Regions from separate parts of the Paenibacillus sp. FSL H8-0048 genome, predicted to be linked through region 2. Evidence: riboswitches for the same ligand, from Rfam matches in the RefSeq annotation. Region 2 holds a riboswitch; each other region holds the start of a gene.
What was found. Region 2 has a riboswitch for cyclic di-GMP ahead of NSU18_RS17155 (choice-of-anchor A family protein). Riboswitches for the same ligand answer to the same signal wherever they lie in the genome.
Positions count from the first base shown of each region.

Region 1 (4,539 bases), 640 kb from region 2:
CTGCTGGTAAGCAGGGCCATTAAGAGTGTGGCTTACAGGATTTATAATTGTAACGTCTTAACCAGTAACAGCGCCAATGATGAACACAGCTGCGGACCTTATGAGCTTAGGAAGCGGACGGGAGGAACAGCGCGCTTGCCGGAACGGTACCCTTGGCCTGGCTCGGACTCTGCCACATCAGCCGCGCTTTTGCATCCCCTTGATTCTCATAATACTCTACCTGGATATCATACAGCTCGCCTGCGGTCAGGCTGATGCTGCCCATGCGTTCAGTGCCGCTCTGCTTCACCCAGCTGTCAATCACAAGCTCACCGTTCACCCGTACGCGGATACCGTCATCGGAATGGGTATAGAACTGATAAGTCTCCGTGTACAGCGGCTTAATCTTCCCGCTCCAGCGGACAGAGAAGAAGTCTATGCCGATAGCGGCATCCGGCGAGCCCTGGCGCCAGTTGAAATCAAGCACAGCATCGGTACGCACTACAGCGGGTTCGCCCGAAAGCGTCATGTTATTGAAGTATTCCGCGTACAATCCATTAGCAGCAGGGACTTCTACCGGCAGATCCACCGGTGTTGCTGTAGGAGTAGGAACGGGAACAGGAGCCGCTGTCGGCGTTGGCACCGGTGTTGGCGTTGGTGTCGGTGCCGGTAATGGCGTCAGTGTTGGTGCTGGCATTGGTGTCGTTACTGGTGCCGGCGTTGCTGTCTGCGCTGGTGCTGCTGTCGCTGCTGGTACCGTGGTCGGTACTGCGGTTGCAGCCGGAGCAGGTATGGATGTGTTGCCTGCCCTGGAGAAAAGCGCACTTGCAGGTACGGTTCCCTTCACCTGGCTGGGACTCTGCCACATCAGATGAACATTCGCATCGCCTGCATTCTCGTAATACTCTACCTTGATGTCGTACAGTTGCCCGGCAGTCAAGGCTATGCTTCCTGTGCGGGCCGTTCCGCTCTGCTTGACCCAGCTGTCAATGACGGCTGTGCCGTTCACCCACAAGCGGATACCGTCATCCGATGTAGTATAGAACTGATAAGTCTCACTGTAAGCGGGCTTAATCTGGCCGGTCCAGCGGATCGAGAAGTAATCTACTCCAAGTGCGGCATTAGGGGTACCCTGACGCCAATTGAAGCTGATGACATCATCGTTACGGACCATAACCGGTGTCCCCGAGAGCGTCATGTTCTTGAAGTATTCTCCAAGCAAGCCATTCTGGGCAGGCTTACCCTCCGTATCACCGGGAGTTGGGACCGGCTTCGGCGCAACGGTAGGTGTTGCGGTAGGCGTTGCAGTTGGCGTCGGTGTTACGGTTGGTGTTGGTGTCGGCGTTGCAGTTGGCGTCGGTGTTACGGTTGGTGTTGGTGTCGGCGTTGCAGTTGGCGTCGGCGTTGGTGTTGCAGTTGGTGTCGGTGTTACGGTTGGTGTTGGTGTCGGCGTTGCGGTTGGCTTAGGAGCCGCCGCCGGAGCAGACCAGGCCTTATATTGGTCACGGGTCAGTGTGTAGCTGTCATTCATGAAATTCTTGATCGTAGCTGTGCTGTTATTCTCGTAGAGCATCTTGCCCCAGTTCATCATAAACACATAATTCTGCTGGGTCAGCTTCAGCTTCGAGATATTTGGCATTTCACCGTTCTCGCCGATGCCTATCGGCTTGCCGCCAGCCAGGCTGGTCAGATCATCATGGTATTTATTCAAGTAGTCATTATTGTATATATCCGCCGCCAGCACATCCACTCTGTCCGCACCCGGATAAGTCCGTGGATAGGGATCGGAGTTTGCATTCGGCGCATTCGGGTTCCATACCCAGAGCAGATTATTTAACTGATGAACGTTCACGAACCGGTCATACATAATATTCCACAATGCTGCAAAATTATCTTTCTTCCCCCACCAGAACCAGCCGCCGTTCATTTCATGGTAAGGTCTCCAGAGGATCGGAACCTTAGCATCCCGCAGGCTTTTCAGAGAGACAGCTACTTTATCCAGATCGGTGATCAGCGCATTATACTCTGGTGTTCCGGGGGTTACGTATTTGTTAAATTGCGCCTGGGTGATTGACTTCTGCACATTGGACCATTCGTACTTGGTGCCCGGCAGATTCTGGTGGAAGGTCATAGCGACAATGCCGCCTGCTCTGGACCAGTTCGTCGCACTCCAGACGATATTTTTGCGTTGTGCAGCTACTCCGCTCTCACTCTGCCCACCGATTGCTCCAAGCTCATAACCATGCAGTGCTGCGTATTGTCCGCTTGTTCCCTTCAGCTTGTTGCTCAGCTCATCCGGACTCTCGAAATAGTCATGCTGGCCTGTAATGATTCCATTTCCCGAGATTTCATACAGATTGTTCAGCAGCTTGACCGCCTCGGCTGAGGCGTTAGGGTTCACCGGCGCTCCTTCAGAAGGGGCAGCCTTGACGGTGGAAGGGGCGATTCCCAGTCCCACAGGTACAGCAGACCATACCACGGCCAGCGACAGCACAGCGCAGAGCAAACGAGACTTACGGTAAGTTTTCACAATATTCTCTTCCTTTCGGTAGCCAGGCTGCCACTCTTGCGAAGGCCCTATAGCTTTGCGTCCCTGTCTTTCGATCAGGTTTGCCTTTGTCGTTTTGGAAGGATCAATCCCTCTTACCGTAAATTATCGTCTTTATGCAATTTTTTTGTAGAGCAAACGCGAATTTCTCCGAATAAATAGTTCCGAGTACCTGTTTTGATTTTGTAACAATTGGTTAAATAGATAAGTTAGACCTACGAAATGAACTGATGTAGCGCTATATCCTCCCAGTCCAGAGTAATACGGATGTTGTCTTCCTCTACCAGCTCAGACCCGGTCTGCACCTCAATGAACTCCACATCGGTAAGAGCCAGAATGGCATGCTTGGTCCCTTCCGGTATCCGCACCACATCTCCCGCCTTCACCGTATGCATCTTCTCATTGATGACTATGCTGGCTTCCCCGCTGACGAAGGTCCAGATTTCACTGCGTTTGTGATGCAGCTGATAGCTGATATTCTTACCCTCATTGATGAAAATCCGCTTGGTCAGCACCTCGTTGCCCTCGTCATATTTCACATAGTCGATCACCTTGTAGTGGCCCCAGCGGCGTTCCTCGTACATCGGTCTTTGTTCAAAGGTCTTCAGCACTTCCTTGATCCGCGGACTCTCGGTCTTGTGTGTCACCAGAATGCCGTCCGGGCTGGCGGCGATAATCAGATCCTTCGCCCCGATCACGGTAATCGGAATATCCAGCTCGTTAATGAGCGAGGTGCCCTCGGAGTCTGCCGTTACGAAGCCCTTGCCGACATGGTTGCTGGTCATTTCCTCGGTCAGGGTGTTCCAGGTACCCAGGTCCTTCCAGAATCCTGCGTACGGCTGCACGACGATGTTCTCCTCTTTCTCCACCACTTCATAATCGAAGCTGATGGAAGACAGCAGCTTATACTGCTTCTGCAGCTCCTCGTAATTCAGCGGCAGCCCTTTGCGCTGCAGAATATCCAGCAGGTAACCCAGGCGGAAGGCGAACACCCCGCAGTTCCAGAGCGCGCCCTGGCTGATCAGCTCCTCGGCCTGCACACGGTCCGGCTTCTCCTGGAAGTGGCTGACCTGCAGATAACCATTCGCTCCCGCATCTGCGCCCGTTGGAATAATGTAGCCGTATTTCTCCGAAGCATGCTCGGGCACTACGCCCATCAGCGCCAGGTTCGCTCCGCTCACCAGCATAGTGTTCTCCAGTTGCAGCACCGTTTCGAAAAAGGAGGATTCCACGTATGGGTCCACCGGCAGAATCGCCACGGTCTCGCTTGGGGAAACTCCCGCGATGGAATACAGATAGGCCGCCGTCAGCGCAATGGCCGGGAAGGTATCCCGCCGCTCCGGCTCCACGATGATCGGCACCCCGCTGCCGAGCTGGCTCTGGATCATCTCCACCTGGCTGCGTCCGGTCGCCAGATAAGAGGACCCGGCCATGCCATTCTCCTCCAGCTGTCTCCATACCCGTTGTACCATTGATTCCGGTTCACCTGCCGGACTTGCCAGTACCTTCAGAAATTGCTTGGAGCGTGAATCATTGGACAACGGCCAGAGCCGCTTGCCTGAGCCGCCTGATAGAAGTACTAGTTTCATAGTGAACCCTCCATATCGTATTGTTATTGGGTATTTCTTATTGCGGTTGTAAGTTAAAACCCCGCCTGTTATGAGGGTCGCTGCAAGGAATTTTGGGCTTACGGCCCCTGCCCAATTTGGATTTCCTGATTAAAACCGCTCCTCGCGGTAGAAATCCAAATACAGCATATGCTTCCGAAGCGAGCTTTCCTGCGGAAAGCTTTTAGGCGGACGCTACGCTCCTACAGCTCCAAAATTCCTCTCCGCTCCATTTCATAACAGGCTTGTGATTTCATAACCGCTTCGCCCGCAGGCGAAGCTCCCGGCTAAAGATCCGGGTATTGCCGGCTTGTTGTAGCGGCAATAGGAGCGGGCTGCCGCTTGTTCCAAGGCGTCGCCGCTGACCTAGCGGCTAGAGAAAGCAAGAATTCCAAGACCGGAATT
Region 1 is NZ_JBBODF010000001.1:3,404,923-3,409,461, forward strand. Features, by position in the region: gene NSU18_RS14430 (PA14 domain-containing protein) at 107-2,509, opposite strand; cyclic di-GMP riboswitch class I at 2,524-2,604, opposite strand; gene NSU18_RS14435 (sugar phosphate nucleotidyltransferase) at 2,743-4,116, opposite strand.
Region 1: another riboswitch for cyclic di-GMP. It lies ahead of NSU18_RS14430 (PA14 domain-containing protein); the one in region 2 lies ahead of NSU18_RS17155 (choice-of-anchor A family protein).

Region 2 (4,539 bases):
GTGTCGGTCCTGCCGTTGGCGTCGGTGTTGGCACTGCCGTTGGCGTTGGTGTCGGCTCTGCTGTCGGCGTCGGTGTTGGTACTGCTGTCGGCGTCGGTGTTGGTACTGCCGTTGGCGTTGGTGTCGGTACTGCTGTCGGCGTCGGTGTTGGCACTGCCGTTGGCGTCGGTGTTGGCACTGCCGTTGGCGTCGGTGTCGGTACTGCTGTTGGCGTCGGTGTTGGCACTGCCGTTGGCGTCGGTGTTGGCACTGCCGTTGGCGTTGGCGTCGGCTTCACTGTCGGCGTTGGTGTCGGCTTCACTGTTGGCGTTGGTGTCGGCTTCACGGTCGGCGTTGGCGTCGGCTTCACTGTCGGCGTTGGCGTCGGCTTCACTGTCGGCGTTGGCGTCGGCTTCACTGTCGGTGTTGGCGTCGGCTTCACGGTCGGCGTTGGCGTCGGCTTCACAGTCGGCGTTGGTGTCGGCTTCACAGTCGGCGTTGGCGTCGGCTTCACTGTTGGTGTTGGCGTCGGCTTCACAGTCGGCGTTGGTGTCGGCTTCACAGTCGGCGTTGGCGTCGGCTTCACAGTCGGCGTTGGCGTCGGCTTCACGGTCGGCGTTGGCGTCGGCTTCACGGTTGGCTTTGGAGTTGGGGTGCACAGAGGTGTAGGTGAAGGTTTTATAGTCGGTGTAGGCTTCACAGTTGGAGTCGGTGTTGGTTTTACTGTAGGTGTTGGCGTTACCGTTGGTGTCACTGTGGGTGTTGGCGTTACCGTTGGTGTTGGTGTCACTGTTGGTGTTGGTGTTACCATCGGCGTTGGTTTCACTGTGGGTGTCGGCGTTACCGTTGGTGTTGGTTTCACTGTGGGTGTTGGCGTTACCGTCGGCGTTGGTGTCACTGTGGGTGTCGGCGTTACGGTCGGCGTCGGACTCGGCGGCGGCCCCTCTCCCTCGTACATTCCAAGGTGCATCTCAACACCGCCGCTAAAAGATTTTGCAATCAGGGTCCCGTACAGCTCTGCTCCCTTATAATGAATATCCGCTCTGGGTGCGAGAATCGTCCCGTAGAAGGACGTATACTCGATATTCACCTCAGAAGCCTCGTAAAAGTTGAACAATACTTGACTGGCCCTGCCATTATTCATTGCAAAACTTGGCACATTGACTGTAGACCCGCTAATATTAATAATCAACGTTGCGTTCGGGGCAATATTGAATTGGATGTAATTCGTTTTTGCCAGAGTAGCGGCATCCAGATGAACGACATTGAAGGCATCCGGTGCATTGATTGTAAGCTGCCCATAATGATTATCGCCAATCTCATTCGTGCCGGCTAAGGCTCCATACTCTGTGGATCGGGAGATCAGCATCTGCTGCTCGGCTGCAAAATCAATCGGGCTGGCATTTTTCTTCCCGCCTTTAATGCTGACACTAGGCTCATTGGCTGTAAAGCTATTCCCAAATACCACATTTCCATAGATCTCTCCGCTGCCCGAATGTACAAAATCCTTACCGGCCACAAGTACATCCGTCGGAGCAGCATCCCTGTATGCTCTGGCTACTCCGTAGCCTCCGGTGAGGGTAATGTTCCCTGCCGCTGCCAGGCGGCCTTCAATCTGATCATTGCCTTGCACAAAATCCCCGAAAATAAAAGCATTAAAATTCCCTGCAACTCCTAAAACCGGTGTTGGCGTATACGGCACCCCTGAAGCTGCTCTAACATCCGTCCCCCATGTAAAGGCACTGGATAAAGTCAATAGGCCCGCCATAATGATGGCGGCTGTTTTACGTACTCTTTTTTTCAATAGTCCACACCTCCTAGTTACTATTCTATGAATCTGTCACGCGACTATAACAACAAAAAGACCGCCACGAAGGGTTAGCTTCACGGCGGCCGGACGACCCTAGCCTCAACTTTAGAGACAGTAGATTCCTGACTTTGCGTCCCGTTCTTTCGATACGGTTTGCGTTTGTACATGATTTCGGTATGAAATTGAGATTCGCTTATGTAAATTCATGGTTGAGTCTATGACATTTGTTACTTTTGTACTAATTTTAGTTTATCCGCTCCCCCACCCTATTGTCAATCCATTCCCAGTATATTTTTTGAAATTATTTTCGCAATGATTTCTTATTGAACCCTTGTACCATAAGGCTTAACGGGCGAGTCTCTTGTTTATCTGCTGACGAAAAAAGTCGAGAAATCAGAGAATCGGCTGTAGCCGTTTATCTCTTCTCTCTACAATTGTATCAATTTATATTATTAAAATTTGATGCATTTGTCCTATTTCATCACCCTCAGCCCAGCTCCACTCATCATCTGCTCCTGTTCAAAGCAATTTTACCTATTTATAGGCATCTCAACTGAAAAAAAGTGCCGCCCATAAGGACGACACCTGCTAATAGAATTCATATATTTTGAATAAAAATGTCGCCTAGGCAGACCCGAACAGCTGAACCCAGCCAATCATCGATACCCAGAGCGGAACACTTAGAATAATCCCGAATACCAAACCACGGCGGAGACTTCCTTCATGACTCATTGCCATTCTCCTTTGAGCTGATTTATTTTTCAATCTTTATTATTTCAATTTTAATATATAATAATTCGTTTTATTTTATTGCGAAAAAAATCACATTATTTGAGTAATTTATTAAACCCATTGATTATTTTTTGAAAAATGAGTTACAATGCGAATATACGTTCTCTTCGAGGGGTTGAGAGAGATGCATAGAGCAGAGAGTCAGGATAACCTGCTGGTCAAATCCTATATTTTGCTGCCGCTTATACTATCCGCCTTTGAGCGCGATGCTTCTGCTATATCCTCAGAGCTGCGCACGCCCGCGCCTTATCTGGAGGTGATCCAGAGGGCCGTCCATGCCGCTTCTGCCGATCTGCGGGAGATTCGTGCCGGGATGCGCGCCCGTGGTCTGAAGGTCTATGAACAGCAGCGGCTGGAGGCGGGCGTTGAAGCCAGATTCGTCTGCAGAGGTTATCACGAGCGGATGCTGCTGCTGGATGATGTGATTGCCGCCCAGGCCACTCTGCATATGCGGAGATATCTGGGTATGGAGAAGACGGAGCAGGGCGGCGGTTCGAAGTAAGGTTAACAAAAGAAGCCTGCCGCAAGCGGCAGACTTCTGCATTAAATGATCACCCGGATGCGGTTACATTAACAACGTCCAATACCCGAGCGTGCCGCATATAACCACCACAGCTACCGGGTACAGGATTCTACGGCTTACCTGATCCCTGAACGCAAGAAACAAACAAAGCATACAAAGCCATGCAATTAGAAGGCTTCCCATCTATTATGCATACGCTCCTTCCCGGCATTCCTGCCCCTCTCCAGCGGTAGACCGCCTCAGAGCACAACTATCCTTATATACTTATATAGGAAGATTCCCCGCCGAATATCCCAATTATACCAGCTGACAGCCAATCCGGAGCATTATTTCTTCAACAATGCCGTCAGAAAATTCACATTTCCTCTTCCAGCACAGGATATTCCCAGAACCCCAGACGTCCCTTGGCAGGGATGGGATGTACCAGCGGAACAACCTCCTCCAGCTTCCAGGCATACCTTCCTTCGGCATAATTGCCGAATATATATTCATTGCCGTCCGGCCAGCCTTGCTGCGCCAGCTCCGGCGTCACCTCACAGCAATCCGCAATGCGGCTGACCGCAATGATCCTGCCGGTTGGCAGATTGTCCGCAGTGTAGCCATGACGGGCCAGCAACGACTGATACGGCTCCGTCCGGCAGATCGCCTTATTCACCTGCATCCCGGCATGAATGGCTAACTCTCCCCGGTAGGCAGTCCGCCAGGTCCGGGTTTCGATTTGTTTTTCTCCCAGCGCAATTAACGTGGCCCACGGCTGGCGAATGGTCAGGCATTTCATAATGTAGCTTGCCTCCTCTGGTGATAGAATAATAGTTAAGAAGGAAGACAGATAAAATATAGGTAACAAATTAGATCAAGAGTACGGGGTATTAAAAATGAAAATTATTCAATGAGGATACCACATATAAGCTAGGTGTCAAATATAATCATGTCCAGGTTAGAAGAATTGATATTGAACTGTTTGAAGATCAAGAAAAGGGGCTGTCCCAAAAGCCATGAAGTGGCTGCTTGGGACAGCTCTTTATTTTGTAGTAGGATCAACGTGAGCACTTGGGTGAACGCTGCGCGAACGGACCGTTGTTCCAATCGCTGTGCTCTCCAGATTTTTTTCATTCCCCTTAACGGTGAAAATCCGGAGACCAAGGCGACCGCTGCCGCTTTTCCACAATCGTTCCGTCCTCTCCGCTGTTTAAGCGGGAAAAGGTTCTTCAAATCTTTCTAAAATCACACAAAGAAACCTCTCTTTTGTTAAAATGGAGTTACCACACAACCATTTCAAAGGAGAGGTTTCTTTGTACATTCAATATACCATGGACCAACTTTGCTTGCCAATGGATCTGGAAGAAGATATCCCGAAAAATCACCTCGTTCGCGTCGTGAATGCTGCCGTCAACCGGCTGGACAACGCCATTTTTGACGCGGCCTATCCCGGCGG
Region 2 is NZ_JBBODF010000001.1:4,046,091-4,050,629, forward strand. Features, by position in the region: gene NSU18_RS17155 (choice-of-anchor A family protein) at 1-1,783, opposite strand, end outside; cyclic di-GMP riboswitch class I at 1,865-1,957, opposite strand; gene NSU18_RS17160 (hypothetical protein) at 2,706-3,083, shown strand; gene NSU18_RS17165 (ASCH domain-containing protein) at 3,460-3,882, opposite strand; gene NSU18_RS17170 (IS1182 family transposase) at 4,397-4,539, shown strand, end outside.

Region 3 (4,539 bases), 190 kb from region 2:
CCTCAGCGTCAGTTACAGCCCAGAAAGTCGCCTTCGCCACTGGTGTTCCTCCACATATCTACGCATTTCACCGCTACACGTGGAATTCCACTTTCCTCTTCTGTACTCAAGTCACCCAGTTTCCAGTGCGACCTCAGGTTGAGCCCAAGGTTTAAACACCAGACTTAAATAACCGCCTGCGCGCGCTTTACGCCCAATAATTCCGGACAACGCTTGCCCCCTACGTATTACCGCGGCTGCTGGCACGTAGTTAGCCGGGGCTTTCTTCTCAGGTACCGTCACTCCGGCAGCAGTTACTCTACCGGACGTTCTTCCCTGGCAACAGAGCTTTACGATCCGAAAACCTTCATCACTCACGCGGCGTTGCTCCGTCAGGCTTGCGCCCATTGCGGAAGATTCCCTACTGCTGCCTCCCGTAGGAGTCTGGGCCGTGTCTCAGTCCCAGTGTGGCCGTTCACCCTCTCAGGTCGGCTACGCATCGTCGCCTTGGTGGGCCGTTACCCCACCAACTAGCTAATGCGCCGCAGGCCCATCCCCAAGCAGCAGATTGCTCCGCCTTTCATTCTCTCCTCAGGAGAAGAAAGAAATTATCCGGTATTAGCTACCGTTTCCGGTAGTTATCCCAGGCTTGAGGGCAGGTTGCCTACGTGTTACTCACCCGTCCGCCGCTAAGTTTGAAAGGAAGCAAGCTTCCTCTCAAACTCCGCTCGACTTGCATGTATTAGGCACGCCGCCAGCGTTCGTCCTGAGCCAGGATCAAACTCTCCAAATTGGTATTTAGAAAGAGCGATTGCTCATTTTGAAACATCTGACGAGAATTGTTACATTCTCTAATTTTGGATCTCACCGAAGTGATCTCCAGATACTCACTCGTTGTTCAGTTTTCAAAGATCAAGCTCGTTGTCAGCGACGATTACCGCGTCACCAGCAACTCTTATAATATATCACGTTCTTCCGAGCAATGCAAGCTTTATTTTCGAAATCACTTATTTAAGTAATCTCTCATTTCCTTTGCCGCTCCAACAACGCTTATTTATAATAACCTATCCTTCTATTAAAAAGCAACCTTTATATAAATAAAAATAACCCGCTTAATCATTAAGCGGGTTATTCTCAGGTAATGCTATAGTTCACAGCTATTTTTAGTAGAATTTCGCTGCAGTATATTTGCTTGCTGATTTGACCAGTTCTGTTGATGCTGTGTTCTTGCCCAGACCTGCATCAACTGTAGTATCAATCGTTACCCATTTGCCGTTCAGGAACACTTCGTTCCAGGCATGGTATGAAGTTACATAGCTTGTATTCCCCATAACCAATTTGGTTGGAATCCCTTCACTGCGGAGCATAGTAGCGAACAAGGATGCGTAATCGTAGCAGATCCCTTTGTTGGTAGCAAGCGTGTTATCGTTGTTCGGAATATAATCTGTGCTTACGCTGTTAGCCAGAGAGTAATCATATTTCACGTTAGTTACGATGTAATTGTAGATAGCCTTAACTTTGTCTGCATCTGTAGTCAGACCCTTTGTAAGCTGGGCTGCCTTTTGAACGGATTTATCGGAAGAACTCCACTTTACATTCTGTACGGAGCTCAAATATACGGCATTCACATTGCTCATGGAGAGAGATACAGTCTCGGAAGATAGCACTTTATATTTGTTGCCGGTAGTATTCTCAAGAACGGAAACCTTATAAGAGCCATTACCTTGTTGCAGCGGGAACGTCTCGTTCGGCTTGGAGGTGTATAAGTTGTAAGTATAGCTGTTATTGTCCTTGGTAATCATGAGCTTCATCTTCTTGTCCTTAGGAACGTCGTACGAAACCCCGATGACCCCTTGATCAAGTTGTCCAACATTTAACCAGCCTGAATCTGCATTAGCGGCTTGAGCAGTGCCTGTCTGCACGGAAGTGACGATCACAAAAAGTGTAATCAGCATTAAATAAAACTTTTTCATGGATAAAACTCCTTTCGGTAGCTGGCTGCCATTCTTACGGGAAGGCCCTTTAGCTTTGCGTCCCTACCTTTCGATAGGTTTGCCGTTATCGTATAAGCTTTATCTGTCCAATCTACTACCACATAATGACAGATTCTGAATTAAAACAAACAAAAAAAGCCTCTTCATTCGGTAGCTGGCTGCCATCCATGACGGGAAGGCCCTGTAGCTTTGCGTCCCTACCTTTCGATAGGTTTGCCGTTATCGTGTATTAGCTTTTGATAGTTCTATTTTACCATACCTCTATCTATTATCAAGACCCAAAATGCTAGATTCCACCACAAATATACTAAAATTTTATGTTTTTTTCGACCTTTATCGCCTTGTCTTGATAGATTCAGGTCAGCTTGGCATGAATTATAAGTCTGTGGGTCGGGTTGACAAGCGGATCACAGGTAATAAGAGTCAGAATCTTATCATCATCCTTTCCCTTCAGCACCGAAATATCGGTAGGCTCTACAATAGATACATCATATACAACATACTTGTATTCCTGGCCGCTTGTAATAACAGTAATGGTATCCCCTTTACCGACCTCATCCAGTCTGTTGAACAGCCGCCCTGCCGTTCTTGACCGGTGTGCCGCAATCGCTGCATTGCCTACCGCGCCAATCGGAGCCGTCACCTTCATATGCGCCGCAGCATGCTTCATATTGGTCTTGGTGGCGCCCTCCAGTACAGGAAGCTTCAGATCGATTTTGTCGATTTCAATAATGGCGGTGATCTTGCCTCCAACTTCAATCTCGGGCGCTGTAGTGGGTACCGGCTCTTCTGCACCAGACTCTTCCGCCAGCAGCTGGGTGACTTCCGCATAAGGCTTGCTCAGATCCTGGCTGGCAGGAGCGGTAGCCGAAGGAACGATTTCACTATAAGCCTGTTCGGCCTCTTCCAGCAGCTTCTGCTGCTGAGCGTCCTCGTACCATTCGCTTCCTTTGGGGTAGAGCATAATCAGGACCCCGGCAAGTATAATCAAATAGGATAACTTCCGCATGACAATCGCCTCCGCAATATAGAATAAGTGCTACCTCCTCAGAATACCGGGAAGATATGCTGTCTCTTTAGAATACCCATTTCCGGCTTCCAAAGAAATTAATGATCACTGTAATGAAGGTAACCAGCACCTTGGCCAGCAGTACCTGTATCCCCAGCCGGTCCGTCAGAAGATGAATCAGCAGCACCGAAATGCCCAGCACCAGCAGATTCAGGACAATAAATCTCACCAGCTGCATCCGGTCAAAGCCGCCATCCCCGCCTCTGTCTCTTCCCTTAAAGGTCACCTTCTTATTCCAGAAAAAGCTGTTGGCCGTCCCGGCACTGTAGGAAATAATCTGTGCAGGAGTGTTAAGCATCCCCAGGGAATGCAGCAGGGTAAATACCGCAAAATCTATGAATGTGTTAAGCAGGCCCACCGCATTAAATTTCAGAAACTGAATCATGCCTGCGCGCCAAGCCTTATCTTGCATAATCACTTTCCTTCCGGGTGTCTTCAGCCTCTGTATCCGGGTAGCCTCTGGTCTCGCGCACGATATAGAGCGGTCTATCCTTCGATTCGTCATAGATCCGTCCGATGTATTCGCCAATGACGCCCAGCAGCATCAGCACAATGCCGTTAAACAACAGGTTCACCCCGACGATGGACGCCCAGCCCGGCACGGTCCAGGAGGTGAAGACCTTCTGGAATAAGACCAGGAACAGGTAGATGAAGCTGGAAAAGGACAGGAAGAAGCCGACATAGGAGGCGATTTTGAGCGGCTTATGCGAGAAGGAGGTGATTCCGTCGAGCGCAAAGCGGATCATTTTTTTGAGCGGATATTTCGTCTCCCCGGCATAGCGTTCTTCCCGCACATATTCCACCATGGTCTGCCGGAAGCCGACCCAGCTCACCAGCCCCCGTACATAACGGTTCTTCTCCTTCAGACCGCGCAGCACATCGCAGACCTTGCGGTCGATCAGCCGGAAATCCCCTGTATCTGTGGGAATCTCCACACTGGTCATGCTGCTGAGCAGACGGTAAAAGATTTTGGCCGTCACCTTCTTGAAAAAGGTCTCTCCGTGGCGCTTCAGCCGCTTGGCATAGACTACCTCATAGCCTTCCTTCCACTTGGCGATCATCTGCAGGATAACCTCCGGCGGGTCCTGGAGATCTGCGTCAATCACCACGACAGCCTGACCTTCAGCATAATCCATGCCCGCCGTAATCGCCACCTGGTGGCCGAAGTTACGGGAGAAGTCAATCAGCTTGACATGCTCATCCCTATTACTGATTCCGCGCATAATCTCAGCTGTACGGTCCCGGCTGCCATCATTGACGAACACGAGCTCATAGGTATCCCCGCACTCATCCATTACTTTTTTGAGCCGCTCGTAGGTTACCTGAATGACTTCCTCCTCATTATACATGGGGACAATTACACTATATCTGGCCTTCACAAGGGTTCCTCCTAAATTTATTGTAAGCCACAGCTTCCTTGATGTGCCTCATCAATATCAGCTTCCAACAACTATGCGGCTCGTTACAGCTCCCCTCCTAGAATACCCAGGAAGGGAA
Region 3 is NZ_JBBODF010000001.1:3,852,903-3,857,441, forward strand. Features, by position in the region: rRNA gene NSU18_RS16310 (16S ribosomal RNA) at 1-772, opposite strand, end outside; gene NSU18_RS16315 (transglutaminase-like domain-containing protein) at 1,143-1,952, opposite strand; cyclic di-GMP riboswitch class I at 1,966-2,046, opposite strand; cyclic di-GMP riboswitch class I at 2,120-2,201, opposite strand; gene NSU18_RS16320 (class D sortase) at 2,329-2,982, opposite strand; gene NSU18_RS16325 (GtrA family protein) at 3,050-3,454, opposite strand; gene NSU18_RS16330 (glycosyltransferase family 2 protein) at 3,444-4,421, opposite strand; gene NSU18_RS16335 (glycosyltransferase family 39 protein) at 4,519-4,539, opposite strand, start outside.
Region 3: another riboswitch for cyclic di-GMP. It lies ahead of NSU18_RS16315 (transglutaminase-like domain-containing protein); the one in region 2 lies ahead of NSU18_RS17155 (choice-of-anchor A family protein).

Region 4 (4,539 bases), 930 kb from region 2:
TGCTTTTTCGCGTGCCTCGGCCTTGCTGAATTTCTTCTTCTCGCCCAGCTCAAGCGGCAGCATTACATTCTGTAGCGCACTAAGCCACGGCATCAGGACCGGCTTCTGGAAGACCATGCCCAGGGACAGATCCGGGGAGGCATACGCCACCTCTCCACCGGCCTCCGGACTTAACAATCGCAGCATTAGCCGGAGTGTTGTAGATTTCCCGCAGCCGCTTGGTCCAAGAATTGAAATGAACTCATTGCGGTATACGTCAAGGCTGACCTGATTAAGCACAGGCACGTTGCCGAAGGACAGAGAGCAATTGCGCAGGGAGAGCATCGTTTCCCGGGTACCGGGATGCTGCACGGCGGCAGCCTCCAGCTGTTCTTTGATCGCTGTTGTCATTATCAGGCCCCTCCTTATTTCAAAAACTCGTTGGTGAACAGTCCGCCTATGTCCTGTTCATTTTTCACAAAGCCCAGCTCGACCAGATTCTTCTGCAGTGTCTCCCAAGATGCCTCGTCCATCGAGCCCAGCGGGAGCTTCTCCGGATCAAGCAGCGGAATGCTGGCCTTCATCATATTGACCTCATGCTTCAAATCCAGCTTCTCGCCATACTTAAGACCGAATTCTGCCGCCTCCTCCGGATGCTTGACCGCATAATCCCAGCCCTGCATAGAGGCCTGCACGAAGCTTGCGACCATCTCCGGGTCCTTCTTAATAACAGACTCCGTGGTGAACAAGGTATCGGCATAGAAATTGATGCCATAGTCGTTTGGATCGATAATATTCACTTCCTTGCCCTGCTCCTCTACAGCCAGCACTTCATTAATGACATATCCGGGCCAAGCCTTGACCTGACCGGTTAACAGCGGACTCAGATCATATTTGACCGGCATCTCTTCGATTTGCGAAGGGTCAATGCCTGCGCTTTTCTCCATGGCACGGAAGGTCAGCTCTTCGTTGCCGCCCAGCTTGATGCCCACCTTTTGCCCGGTAAGATCCTCCATTGTCTTGATCCCCGACTCTTTGAGTGCGAACATGACGAACGGGGTTTTGCGGTAGATTGCGGACAACGCTTTGACCGGGACGCCCTTTTCTCTGGCAATGACGACCTGGTCGGCACCGGTAACCCCGAACTCCTCACTGCCGGAAGCTACCATCTGCACAGCCGGGAAATCCGAGCCCCCCGGGCGGATCTCAACATCCAGCCCCGCTTCTTTATAGAAGCCTTTTTCCACTGCGGTATAAAAGCCGGCAAACTGCGCCTGGTGAATCCATTTCAGCCGGAGCACCACCTTTTTCAGCTCGCCCGAGCCTTCCGCTCCTTGTCCTTCGGCCTTCCCGGCTTCCGTATGGTTACCGCAGGCGGTCAGGAGCAGCATTAGCGAGGTTAACAGCATCAGCGCCTTCGTTCTGGACTTGTTCCACATGGTAATTCCCCCGTTTATGAATGATTTAGTATTGCTCCAGCGCCTTCAGCACCGCTTGTGAATCACTTACACTGCCGAACACCCCGCCCTGCATTTGAACCATACTCAGTGCCGCCAGGTGATTCGCTTCATCCGTCGCTCCTGTACAATCTGCAAGAATCAGACACTCGTACCCCCGGTCATTGGCCTCCCGCATCGTGGTGTGTACACAGACATCCGTAGTAATTCCAGTCAGAATCAGATGGGTAATTCCTTTATTCTTCAAGATCAGGTCCAGGTCCGTTGCATAAAAGCTGCCTTTGCCCGGCTTGTCTATAATGTACTCTCCGGCAATAGGCGCCAGCTCCTCGATGATCTGCCAGCCGCGTTCCCCCCGTACGAGGATTCGTCCCGCCGGTCCATCGGAGCCGATCTCAGCCCCGATCTGGCGGCTTCGCCACCGCTTGTTCGCCGGCAGATCCGACAGATCCGGCTTATGCCCCTCGCGGGTATGAATCACGGTGAACCCTTCGATGTCCCGGATACGGGCCAGCAGGCGCTGAATGGGCTGAATCGCCCGCGCTGTTAATGAGAGGTCATAGCCCATTCTCTCGACGTAACCGCCCTTGCCGCAAAAATCCGTCTGCATGTCGATAATCATCAGCGCTGTCTTCGCCGGGTCCAACGCCCCGTCATAAGGCCAGATGTAAGGTGTTGCTGCAATTTGCATGGTTTATGCTCCTCTCCTGATGCCGTCATCTCTATTAACGTTATATTTGTTAACATTAATTCGCGTTTCCTTGGTATGAGTTAGATTATATTACAATGAATTTGGGATGTCTTCGGTTTTATTACGAAATAATGCATTGAATGTTTGTGTTAATTCACATAACTAACACATACATAACATATTCACTCGCAATACTGCTTATTAAAAAGGAACACTCCGGGTTTTGCTAAGCCCAGGATGTCCCAACCGTTGAATACCCACAATCCCTCTCCTATTCCCCTTCCATAAGCTGTAAGCGCTGGGAAACCAGTTTTTTTGTCGAAATAGAGCTGCATATTTCGAGTTTTTTGATAAATAGGCATAATATAGTTGAAAAATAGCTCTTTAAGTACTAGAATTAAGCTTGTTTGCAGAAGTTAATGACGCATAAGAACTATTTATGATTCTTTTTGTCGATTGCAGTCGATCACAATTCATCGCCTCTACAGGATGTATATCATTGATCTATTTCTAAAGGCAAACTCCCCGAAAGGGCAGGACGCAAAGCTATGGGCCTAAGAACGCCGGAATCCGCGTTTACGGTTGCCAGGCTGCCAATAGAGACCACTTAAGCCAGCTGTTCAGGAGGAAGATAAGACTTCCGGGCTTGATGATGTTCTTTTTCTGTACGAATTGCCATTGATCATACGAAAAAGTGAGGTTACAACCATGCCGCAGCAGGATATCGAACCAAGCCGATATGAATTCGTAGAGTCCCTGATGCTTGAACGTAAAGGTCTCCTGGATTCATTCTCTGTGGAGGGCCGAGCTTCTGACGGGACAACTGGAGATAAGAATGGAATTATCCTCGTGCAGGACAACCAGATATTCATTACTCCCCCGCTCCCCGGAGGCGCTCCCGCCCGTATTTCTGCGATCCACCCTGTTGTCCTGAAGATCAACTGGAAGACCGTTACAGAGCCAACTGAGGTGACCAAGGCAGATTATATTACCTGGGAGATCTGCGAGAAGCCGCAGTATGAAATCACCGTATCGCCTGACAAGCTCAAGGTCCACTTCACTTTATATCGTGCAGAGAAGTACGCCTGGAATCTGGTCAACTGTCCCGCCGCCTTCGAGACGGTCGTCCGTGCCCAGCCCAACCCGGCGGTGCTGCTGTCCACGCTCACCATAGAACAGATTATTTCCTCACTGGACAACCGTTTCATTCTGCAGAGCCTGAACATTTCCGCCCTGTACGCGGAGCTTACGAATCCTACATATCTTCCCGTATGTATCGCTGAAGGAAGAGCCCCGCTGCCCGGCAAGGAGGCCCGGCTGGAATTCCAGCTGCCGGAGCATACACTGGAGGGGAACAGAATGCTTGGGGGGCAGGAAGCCCCCGCTCAGAAGCCCGCGGAACCCTTGGAGTATCTCCGTTTCCCGGGAGCCCCCTTCACCTATGCAGGTGAAGTCTTCGCCCGCAAGCTGCCGCCGGAGGAAGGCATTCCCGGCCTCGGCACAGACGGAAGGGTCCTGCCCCCTCCCCCGCCGCAGGATATCTACTTCGCTGCCGGTAATCACGCCAAGCTCCTTCCCTGCGGTAATATCGTAGCCAACCGCACAGGCAGACCCCGCATCTGCGGAGGAAGCGGCAGCGTCCGGATCTGCGACTTCCCTCCGGTCTGTCTGCTGACCAGAGAGATGACTGAGCCTGCGGGCGACGTTATGTTCGCAGGCGACATTATTGTACCGGGAGATCTGGAAGGATCTGTACGGATCGAAGCCCTGGGAAATGTGTACGTCTATGGCGATATCCGCCAATCTACGATTATAGCGACCGGCAGTATTTATGTTAGCGGCCAGGTCACCGGCAGCGGCCTGTACGCCGGATATGCCGGGGTACAGCAGCATCGTCTGCACAGCCTCGCAGGACTGCTGCGTATAGAAGTGGACGGACTGCGCGAGGCGGCACGCCAGCTTGCCAAGAACGTAGAGTCCCGGCAGCAGTCGGTGAATTACGGACTGGTGGTCATGCTGCTGCTGGAGGATAAATACAACCACCTCGATAGCCTGATCCGCGATCTTGAAGCTGCCCTGAGCCGTATGAACGGAGAGTTCGGCTCAGGCACAGACCCGCTCCGGCACATGCTTGAGGTGTTCACCCACCCGGGGCAATTCACCGGATATATTACGGATAGTGTCCTAAGCAGCTTCTCCAGGCTGCTCCTCAAGCTGGGCGAAGAGATTGAACTGCTCCAGGAGGAGCATGCAGTGATTAATCTTGCCCAGTCGCAGGGCAGCCGCCTGGAGTCCGGCGGCAAGCTGCTTGTGCGGGATTCTTGTTAAGTACTACTACTGACGGTGACGTTCATATCTATACACACACAAAGCGAGCCCCCGTATACAGATACGGAGACTCGTTTTTGTGTT
Region 4 is NZ_JBBODF010000001.1:4,980,062-4,984,600, reverse strand. Features, by position in the region: gene NSU18_RS21430 (ABC transporter ATP-binding protein) at 1-390, opposite strand, end outside; gene NSU18_RS21425 (ABC transporter substrate-binding protein) at 405-1,418, opposite strand; gene biuH (biuret amidohydrolase) at 1,444-2,127, opposite strand; cyclic di-GMP riboswitch class I at 2,633-2,725, shown strand; gene NSU18_RS21415 (flagellar assembly protein A) at 2,806-4,455, shown strand.
Region 4: another riboswitch for cyclic di-GMP. It lies ahead of NSU18_RS21415 (flagellar assembly protein A); the one in region 2 lies ahead of NSU18_RS17155 (choice-of-anchor A family protein).